Regions from separate parts of the Glaciecola sp. MF2-115 genome, predicted to be linked through region 2. Evidence: predicted binding sites of a transcription regulator. Region 2 holds the regulator's gene; each other region holds the start of a gene.

The links. Region 2 encodes FNR, which switches genes on or off when oxygen is low (the NO sensors DNR and NnrR bind a similar motif). Its sites were predicted from a motif close to TTGATCTAGATCAA; they were not measured.
Region 1: the regulator FNR is predicted to act here: its motif matches at 1,063-1,076, upstream of hemN (oxygen-independent coproporphyrinogen III oxidase).
Region 3: the regulator FNR is predicted to act here: its motif matches at 1,082-1,095, upstream of ACKLNX_RS02110 (OmpW/AlkL family protein).

Annotation. Positions count from the first base shown of each region.
Region 1 is NZ_JBLBVM010000056.1:257,808-260,956, forward strand. Features, by position in the region: gene ACKLNX_RS16355 (acyl-CoA dehydrogenase family protein) at 1-101, opposite strand, end outside; gene ACKLNX_RS16360 (histidine phosphatase family protein) at 136-807, opposite strand; gene hemN (oxygen-independent coproporphyrinogen III oxidase) at 1,139-2,521, shown strand; gene ACKLNX_RS16370 (zinc-dependent metalloprotease) at 2,525-3,149, opposite strand, start outside.
Region 2 is NZ_JBLBVM010000056.1:16,855-20,003, forward strand. Features, by position in the region: gene ACKLNX_RS15265 (heavy metal translocating P-type ATPase) at 1-552, shown strand, start outside; gene ccoS (cbb3-type cytochrome oxidase assembly protein CcoS) at 579-782, shown strand; gene ACKLNX_RS15275 (sulfite exporter TauE/SafE family protein) at 782-1,435, shown strand; gene fnr (fumarate/nitrate reduction transcriptional regulator Fnr) at 1,478-2,218, shown strand; gene uspE (universal stress protein UspE) at 2,404-3,149, shown strand, end outside.
Region 3 is NZ_JBLBVM010000035.1:1,556-4,704, reverse strand. Features, by position in the region: gene ACKLNX_RS02120 (Sua5/YciO/YrdC/YwlC family protein) at 1-104, shown strand, start outside; gene hemF (oxygen-dependent coproporphyrinogen oxidase) at 140-1,054, shown strand; gene ACKLNX_RS02110 (OmpW/AlkL family protein) at 1,235-1,936, shown strand; gene aroE (shikimate dehydrogenase) at 2,090-2,938, shown strand; gene ACKLNX_RS02100 (gamma carbonic anhydrase family protein) at 2,972-3,149, opposite strand, start outside.

The DNA of each region.
Region 1 (3,149 bases), 240 kb from region 2:
AAATCATGGTACGTAGCCTCATTTGGATAAATATACTCATCCATAAAAGCCTGCAGTCTTGCGATCAAATCATTTGTTTTTTCGGTGTAATCAAAGTTCATATTTGCCCCATGCCAAAGCTGGCTAATTAGTTACTTAACTATAGGTGATAAGTGATTTATGTTCAGGCAAATCTAAATGCCCAACATTATTGAAACTGCTTAATTGAATACCATCACGATTGAAGAAGAAGTGATTGATACTGGTGTTCTTGATCTGTAAATTGAAATTTACCGCTTTCTCGACGCTTAAGTCCAACATATGCATCATGGTTATAGCTATCGCACCACCGGAACTCGCCACTAGCACATTTTTACTTTCTGACTCACATATTCTACTTACCGCGCCGGCCACTCGAGAGGTAAAGCCTTCCCACGATTCCGATAAATCATGACCAATTTCTTGCTTTGACCAAGCGAACATCGCATTTCTTAGTAAACGATAGAATTCGGCACGTGGCGCATCATTTGCAGGTCGAGCCGCGGGGTTAACAGCCAAATAAGCCCCCACGACAGCATTGAAATCAAATTCATTCCAACCCGCATCGGTAATCACTGGAATATCGGTTTCAGCACCGAGCTGGATACCCGCTGCTGTTTCTTTATGCCTTCGCATATCACCCGTGACCACGTTGTCAAAAACAATATCGCGTTGTGCAAAATACTGCCCAAGCAATTTTGATTGTTGATGTCCTATATCACTCAGCTTGTCATAGTCTGCAGCACCAAAGGACGCTTGACCGTGACGAACCAGATACAATTGAGCCATTTTTTGTTCCTTATTTGAATTAACAAAATGTTAGGTGCTTTCTATGCATATGGGTAATTATTTGTCGTGATATAGGGTTATTCATGAAGTGTATGTTGCGAGTGAATGCTGCGAGTGAATACCGCGAATGAATACTTCAAATGAATACCGCGAATGAATACTTCAAATGAATACTGCGAATAATTACTGCGAATAATTACTGCGAGCACTTGCTAATAAATTCGCCCACGGAGCTTTTGCTTTTCGCAGTTAAACCTGTTCCAGATCAATTTTATCTCCGTTGCCTGCCATTATAATTCCATATCAATTCAATCATAGTGAAGATGAGAGCATGGCAACTTTAGAGTACTTCGATAAAAACGTTCTGAATAAATATAATACGGCAGGACCAAGATATACCTCCTACCCTACAGCGCTCTCATTCCAAGAAGAATTTACTGACCGTGATTTTGAATTCCAAATAAAACAAAACGCTACGGGTCAAAGTGCTCAGCATTTGTCTCTGTATTTGCATATACCGTTTTGCCACTCTCTTTGTTATTACTGTGGTTGTAATAAGATAGTCACCCGCCATAAACATAAGGCAGACCAGTATCTCGAGTTTCTATTTAAAGAAATTGAACACCGAGGCAAGCAGTTTGCTAATTACACAGTGACACAAATTCACTTAGGCGGCGGCACCCCGAGCTTTCTTGACAAGTCACAACTTGCTCGCCTTATGTCAACATTGCAGGCTAACTTCAATTTCAATTCTGAGCTTGAAGCCGGTATCGAAATCGACCCTAGAGAGATTGAACTAAGCTATGTAGATGACCTTGCTGATGTCGGTTTCAATCGTCTGAGTATTGGTGTTCAAGATATCAATCGTGAAGTACAGGAAAAAATTAACCGAGTTCAAAGCACTGAGTTCATTAGTCAACTCGTAGCGAGAGCCAAAGTTGTTGGGTTTGCGTCTATAAACCTTGATTTGATTTATGGTTTGCCGCTGCAAACAGCAGAAACTTTATTACAGACCTTGGAAAAAGTCGTCGAAATTGATCCCGACCGTATTTCATTTTTCAGCTACGCACATATGCCTCAAATGTTTGCAGCTCAACGTAAGATAAAAGATGAATGGCTTCCCAACGCCCATGCCAAATTTGATTTGCTGCGCCTTGGCATTGAATATCTGACAACTGCGGGTTACGTATTTATTGGAATGGACCACTTTGCAAAACCAAGTGATGAGCTAAGCAAAGCACTTGAGTCTGGGCATTTGCATCGAAACTTTCAGGGTTATACGCCTAAACAACATAATGCTTTGCTTGGTTTGGGTGTCTCTTCAATCAGTAGCATCGAAAATATGTATGCGCAGAACGATAAAGACTTGCAAAGCTACTACAAATCAATCGACACGAAAAAATCGGCTTTAGTAAAGGGCCTCGTTTTGAACCGAGATGACCAAATACGCAGAGCCGTTATCCATTCCTTGATGTGTAATTTTCAAGTCAATAAAGCCGAGATATCAGAACAGTTTGATATCCAGTTTGATGATTATTTTGAGGGCTCAATTAGTGATTTGAGTGGATTTGCATCGGATGGTCTTATCGATATCAGTGACACTCATATCAAAATTGCGGACCGTGGAAGACTTTTAGTCCGCAATATCTGCATGAGCTTTGACCAATATTTAACTCAGCCAGCGCATCAAATGCGCTATAGCCGAGTTATATAATAACTAGATTGGAGAACCTGGCGGAAGTGCTTTAAGCGCAAAGCTACCTAGCCATTCATTGGTAGTCCAGTAATGCTCAATGTATTTAAGTAATACTTTGCCTTGAGTACTGCGATCTTTTTTCTCTAGCCACTTCTGATAGCTGAGTAACTCGGCCTGCATAGCTAACTTAACTTCAGGTGACAACTGCTCTGCTTTTAACACATCGAAGAAAATGCTCAATGCGACGTGTTTTACACGCTGGTTAAGAACATCCTGCGAGCGAGTTTTAATGAGTCGGTCGAATACTAGGTTAATCAGTTTTTGTACGCTAGGAATGCTTTCATCAGTGCTATGTTGATAAGCTAATCTATTCAACCTCACTGGTTCTAGTAAGTTACTTAGTGAATAAGCAGAAGCGGCTTCAGCGGCACTCACTGGGTCAAAGGCAATCCCCATTCTTCCCTTAGTACTTTCTCTATTGCGGTTGCTGCCATAAGCTTTTGGGTTTATCAACTTTACTAAGCTTTGCTCAAGCGCTAAGTAGTCTGCGGAGGCTGAATCCACTACTAATTCAGCGGCTTTCAATTGCAAGTCTCCCTCAACGAATGAGTTCCCTTTCAAAGCAGTACTTGGTTCCTTTTGTTCA
Region 2 (3,149 bases):
GGTCAACTAAGTGCAGCATTCTGGCTAGTTGATAAGATTAAGAACGATGTAGCAGATGTATTGAGTCAATTGGCCAATTATAAAACCATTATTCTCAGTGGTGATAGTGAAAAAAATGTCTCGGACGTTGCGCAAAAGTTAGGTATCGATGCTAGCTACTCTCAATGTACTCCAGCAATGAAACTAGAAACTATACAGCGCTTACAAGGCGAAGGTAAAAGAGTTTTAATGCTCGGAGATGGTATTAACGATGCACCTGTTCTAGCGGCATCCGATGTATCTTTAGCCGTTGGAAACGCCTCGGACTTAGCGAAAAATGCTGCCGATATTATCTTATTAAACCCTCAGCTAGAGTCACTTGTATTCATTTTATCAATGGCCAAAAGAGTCAGAAGAAAAATTAAGCAGAATATGGCATGGGCAATTGGATACAATGTATTAGTATTACCTTTAGCGATGGCTGGCTTTTTAACTCCATGGATGGCAGCGCTTGGCATGTCAATTAGCTCCATTATTGTCGTTTACAATTCGACGCGTCTGCTTAAGAATTAGATTAAGATTACATTGGACAGATTTTTATGAGTATTATTTACGTATTGATCCCCCTCGCCATCATTCTCGTGGGTATTGCTGTCATCGTATTTTTCTGGGCTGTAAGGTCTAATCAATTTGAGGATTTAGATCGTCAAGGTTTTAGCATATTGTTTGATGACGATTTAGAAAAGAAGAAAGACAAACAAGAGTCAAAGGGATCAGCTAAAAATTCCGAAGATATAAAATAATGCTAGAAATCAATTTCCTAGGTGCATTTCTTATTGGTATTGCTGGCGGCGTGCACTGTATTGGTATGTGCGGAGGAATTGCTAGTGCGTTTTCCTTTGCTATCCCAAAAGGACAATCTCAACTTCCCTATATTCTTTCATACAACCTTGGTCGTATACTCAGTTACACTTTGGCTGGCGCTTTAACCGGTTTCATCGGTGGTATTGCCAGCGTCAATATTCAAACTTCAATACCGATTCTGCAAATTATCAGCATTGTATTCTTAGTTTTACTCGCTTTGTATATCGGTGATTGGTACAAAGGTTTATCTGCATTAGAGGCATTAGGTGCTAAAGTTTGGAAACGAATTTCACCCATATCAAAAAAACTAATTCCATTTAAAAACCCAATTTATACAGTAGCTTACGGTGCAATCTGGGGCTGGCTTCCCTGTGGGCTAGTTTACTCTGTACTTACCTGGTCCTTGGCGAGTGAATCTGTTTTTCAAGGCGCATTGATCATGTTTTCTTTTGGTTTAGGTACATTACCCACACTAATAGCGACGAGTATTGGAGCTGGTTTTTTAGTGCCCATTTTTCAGCATAGAGTGACACGAAAAATCATTTCACTATTTCTGCTTTGCTTTGCACTTATCTTGACCTTAAAGCTTTAAATAGGTCATAATTACTTTGAAAATAATCAAAAAGAGTAAGTCATGGCCAAAGGTCCAGAACTGTCGATTCACTGTCAAAGTTGTAGCTTCAGTCACTTATGTTTACCCGTTAGTTTAAACAAAAGCGAACTAGAATCATTAGATGACATTATCGAGCGCAAGAAACCACTCCACAAGAATGATAAGTTAGTCAAATACGGTGATCAGTTCCATTCTTTATATGCTGTAAGATCTGGCTCTTTTAAATCATATGTCAGTGATAAAGATGGTGTTGAACAGATCATTGGCTTTCACTTCCCCGGCGACATCATTGGGTTTGATGCGCTAAATGATAATAAGCACAGTAGCTATACACAAGCACTTGAAACTGCGATGGTATGTGAGCTTCCCTACGATACTCTCGATGAAATGTCGGTGAAACTTCCTAAACTAAGACAACAAATAATGCGATTCATGAGTGCCGAAATAAAGCATGATCACGATCTAATGATGTTGCTTAGTAAGCGCAATGCTGAAGAACGCTTATTATATTTTCTCAGTGACCTATCTCAAAGGTTCGAAGAGAGAGGCTTTTCGGCCAAGCAATTTAATTTATCTATGACACGCAATGAGATTGGAAACTACCTGGGTCTTACCGTTGAAACGATAAGTCGATTGTTAACGCGCTTTCAAAAAGAGTCTTTGATTAAAGTAGATGGTAAATTGATTTCGATTATTGATTTTGATGCTATCAATCAGCGATTACCCGATATGGAAATAAATTTCTCACGCGTCTGCGTTTAAAATCTTAGTATTTTAAACGCTCTGTGCTTCAAAGGCTGAGTATGTTAAACATGCAGCACTGTTAAACGAAAGCGGACTTAGCCTTTTATTCCACAGTCATTTGATCTAAGGCAATGATCTTACTGGCATATTATCTAAAATAGATCCAAACTATAAAAATAGAATGATAAGTTTTGGAGAGCAATATGTTTACTTGTAAGAAAATTCTGGCCGTTGTAGATCCTAAATCAGAAGTACAAACATCACTTCAGCGTGCTTTAAGCATTGCTGATAAAACAGGGGCGCAAATTGTCGCCCTTAGCTGTATTTATGATAAGTCATACGATATGGCGGCTGTTTTAACAAGTGATGAACGCTTCAACATGAAACAAGCAATGATGGAACAAGCCAAATTAAAACTAGAAGCTTTGGTTAAACAATTCAAGTGCGAGAGTAAGGTAGAAATCTTAGTGACTTGGGAGAAGAAGTTACACGATTCAGTTGTCAACACCTGTAATGAATTAGCTTGTGACCTAATTATAAAAAGCACAAAGAAGCATGGTTTACTCTCCTCCAGTATTTTTACACCAAACGATTGGCATATACTTAGAAAGTCCCCAGTCAGCGTCTTACTAGTTAAATCACATGATTGGCCAGAGGAAGCCACCATCGTCGCCTCTCTAGGAGTTTCTGCAAGAGATGACACACATGTATCATTGAGCGATAAAGTTGCTGAGAATGCTCATGCTTTGTCAGACTTACTCAATGCAGAAGTGCATTTTGCCAACTCTTATGCGGGAGCCCCATTACATATTGCTGTCGAAGTTCCTAACTTTTCACCCGAAGTGTATAACAAGTCAGTTGAAGAAAGACATATTAAAAAGGTGCAAGAACTAGGTCAAAAATACCAACTTGAAGAAGCCAATATTCATGTATTAGAAGGCTTACCTGA
Region 3 (3,149 bases), on a different contig from region 2:
CCTATTTTGGCGATGAGCTTTTGATAGTCGATGGCAGTTTAGGAAAGCAACACACACCGAGTGTCATTATTAATGGACTCAATCTTCAAACCTTGAGAGCATAACGCCTCATGAAGTATACAAGAATGGTTTCACCCCTATGATAAAGCAGCAACAAATTGATGAAGTTAAAGCCTTTTTACTCAAGTTACAGGACGATATTTGTCAAACCTTAGAGTTGGCTGATGGCAAAGGTAGTTTTCATCAAGATGAATGGGTGCGCGAACAAGGTGGCGGTGGCCGTTCAAGAGTGTTGACTAACGGTGCAGCGATAGAACAGGGAGGTGTTAACTTTTCTCATGTTTATGGCGATCAGATGCCAGCATCCGCAACTGCTTCAAGACCTGAATTAGCTGGGCGTCACTTTCAAGCCATGGGTGTGTCATTGGTTATTCATCCTCACAACCCTTATGCACCTACCTCTCATGCAAATGTGCGCTTCTTTATTGCTGAAAGAGAAGGGGCTGATCCTATTTGGTGGTTTGGTGGCGGATTTGATTTAACGCCGTCGTTTGCCTTTAAGGACGACTGCGTACATTGGCATAAGGTAAGTAAAAACATCTGCGACCCTTATGGTGAAGATGTTTATGCTCGGTATAAAAAGTGGTGTGATGATTATTTTTATTTAAAGCACCGTAATGAAACTCGCGGTGTCGGCGGCTTATTCTTTGACGATCTAAATGCAGAAGGCTTTGATAAAAGCTTTAGTTTCATGCAAGACGTTGGTAATGGTTTCTTAGATGCTTACGTGCCTATTCTTGAAGCGCGAAAAAACATGCCCTTCACCCAGCGAGAGCGCGATTTCCAACTTTATCGTCGAGGCAGATACGTTGAGTTTAATCTAGTTTATGACCGAGGCACTTTGTTTGGTTTGCAAACCGGAGGAAGAACGGAGTCGATTCTAATGTCGATGCCACCTTTAGCGCGTTGGGAATATAACTACCAACCTTCGCCCGATTCACCTGAAGGTAAAATTCAAGCATTTCTTAAACCAAGAGATTGGTTGAACGAATAAGGCAAGCACCTCAGACACCCCACTTTTTTGATTCAGATCAAGCGAAAGATAAGCAATTGAGTCCTATTTCTAATCTTTAATCCAGATCAATATTTTTAATTTTTCTCGCCCTAAGATAAGCCCTATTCAAGGCGTTTGTCTTAACAGTTTATCCATTTATCAACTTAAGCGAGAACACATATGCAAAACACTTTCACAAAAAAATTAATATCAGGCGCCGTTATATCACTACTAGGAACGACTGCACTAGCACTCTCAAGTACGGCAATGGCTTATGAAAAAGGCGATTTCCTTGTTCGAGCTGGGTTTACTAACGTTTCGCCAAATGACGATGCTTCAAATATATTTGCTGGTGGTTCAGACTTAGGCGTAAGTTTGACGGTAGATAGTAATACACAATTGGGTTTGAACATTGCTTACTTTATTACTGATCAACTCAATATTGAATTGTTGGCTGCAACCCCATTTAGCCATGACGTTAATTTTAGTGTTGCGGATCCGCTAGGTACAGGTAACAAACTCGGTGAAGTGACGCACCTGCCGCCGTCTTTGACTGCCAACTACTATTTTCTAGATGCAGCTTCTGCTTTCCAACCTTACATTGGTGCCGGCCTTAACTATACAATTATCTTTGATGAAGAGTTTACTGGCGCAAATAAGTCAGCAGGTTTAAGTAATCTGGATCTCGATAACTCGTTTGGCCTAACCGCACAGGTAGGTGCTGATTACAAAATTGATGACAAATGGCACCTCAACGCATCAGTGCGCTGGATAGATATCGATACCGAAGCGAGCTTTAAAGTAGGTGAAGCAAATGGCAGTGTTTCAGATATTCAAATTGATCCCACAGTCTTTACGATTTCATTAGGTTATACTTTCTAAAGGCGCACTCTTAAAAACTTACTGCAGTCTAGCCGGCCCCAATTTTTGAATTGGGGCTTTTTTTATGAGAAATAATGTTAATGCTGGGGTTAATTATCAACTGCTTTAATGTATCCTCTTCATATAAATACTATTTTCAAAGTTAGCGTTAACGTGCCAGAAAATTTTACTTCAACGAAGAAGCTTGCTGTTTTTGGGGCCCCCATAGCACAAAGCAAATCACCTATTATTCATCAAATGTTTGCACAGCAATTTGACTTGAACATCACATATGAGCGGATCTTAGGTGAGCCAGCTATTTTTACTCAACAACTAAACGACTTCTTTGCCGACCCAAATGCGGTCGGGGCAAATATTACGATGCCTTTCAAAGAAGATGCCGCTAATTGGGCGAGTGAAAAATCGAGTGGTGTAAGTAAAGCGAATGCGGCAAATACCTTGATTAGGTTGAAGCAGGGCTTTCGAGCTGAAACGACCGACGGAAAAGGACTCGTCTCAGACTTATTGCGAAATCAAATCCATTTGCAGAATAAGGTGATTCTAGTTATTGGGGCGGGTGGTGCTGCAAGAGGTGCGATGGAAGCCTTACTAGCTGAGCAACCTCAGCAAATTTACATTACAAACAGAAGTAAGGAAAATGCGCATCGTTTGGTTGAAGTCGCTAATGACCAACGCGTTCAGGCTTTAAGCGAAAGCGAATGCGAAGATATGGTCTTTGATGTGATCATCAACGCAACGTCCTTGAGTTTAAATGGTCAACTCCCCGCATTATCGGACAAGATTTTTCATCCTCACCCATCGGTTTACGATATGGTTTATCAGGATGTAGATACATGTTTCGTGGCTAAAGCAAAATCGCTTGGCTGCACTCAAGCGATTGATGGCTTAGGAATGTTGGTGGGGCAAGCCGCCGAAAGTTTCTATTTATGGTTTGGTTTGCGACCCGATGTTACGCCAGTATTAGAGTATCTTCGCCAAGAGTTGAAAGATTCTGTGAATTAACAGTGAAGAATGAATCAGTAATCTTTCTTTAGTTTATTGATTAAGGTACTCACGACTTAACTCCACATAGTTTACTGCACTTTGTTTTAAAAATGCCATCTCACTATCTTTTAGGGCTCTTTTCTTAACTGCCGGATTACCTACGTATAAATAACCACTTTCCAATACCTTGTTTGGAGCGACCAAAGATCCAGCACCGATGAAGACGTCA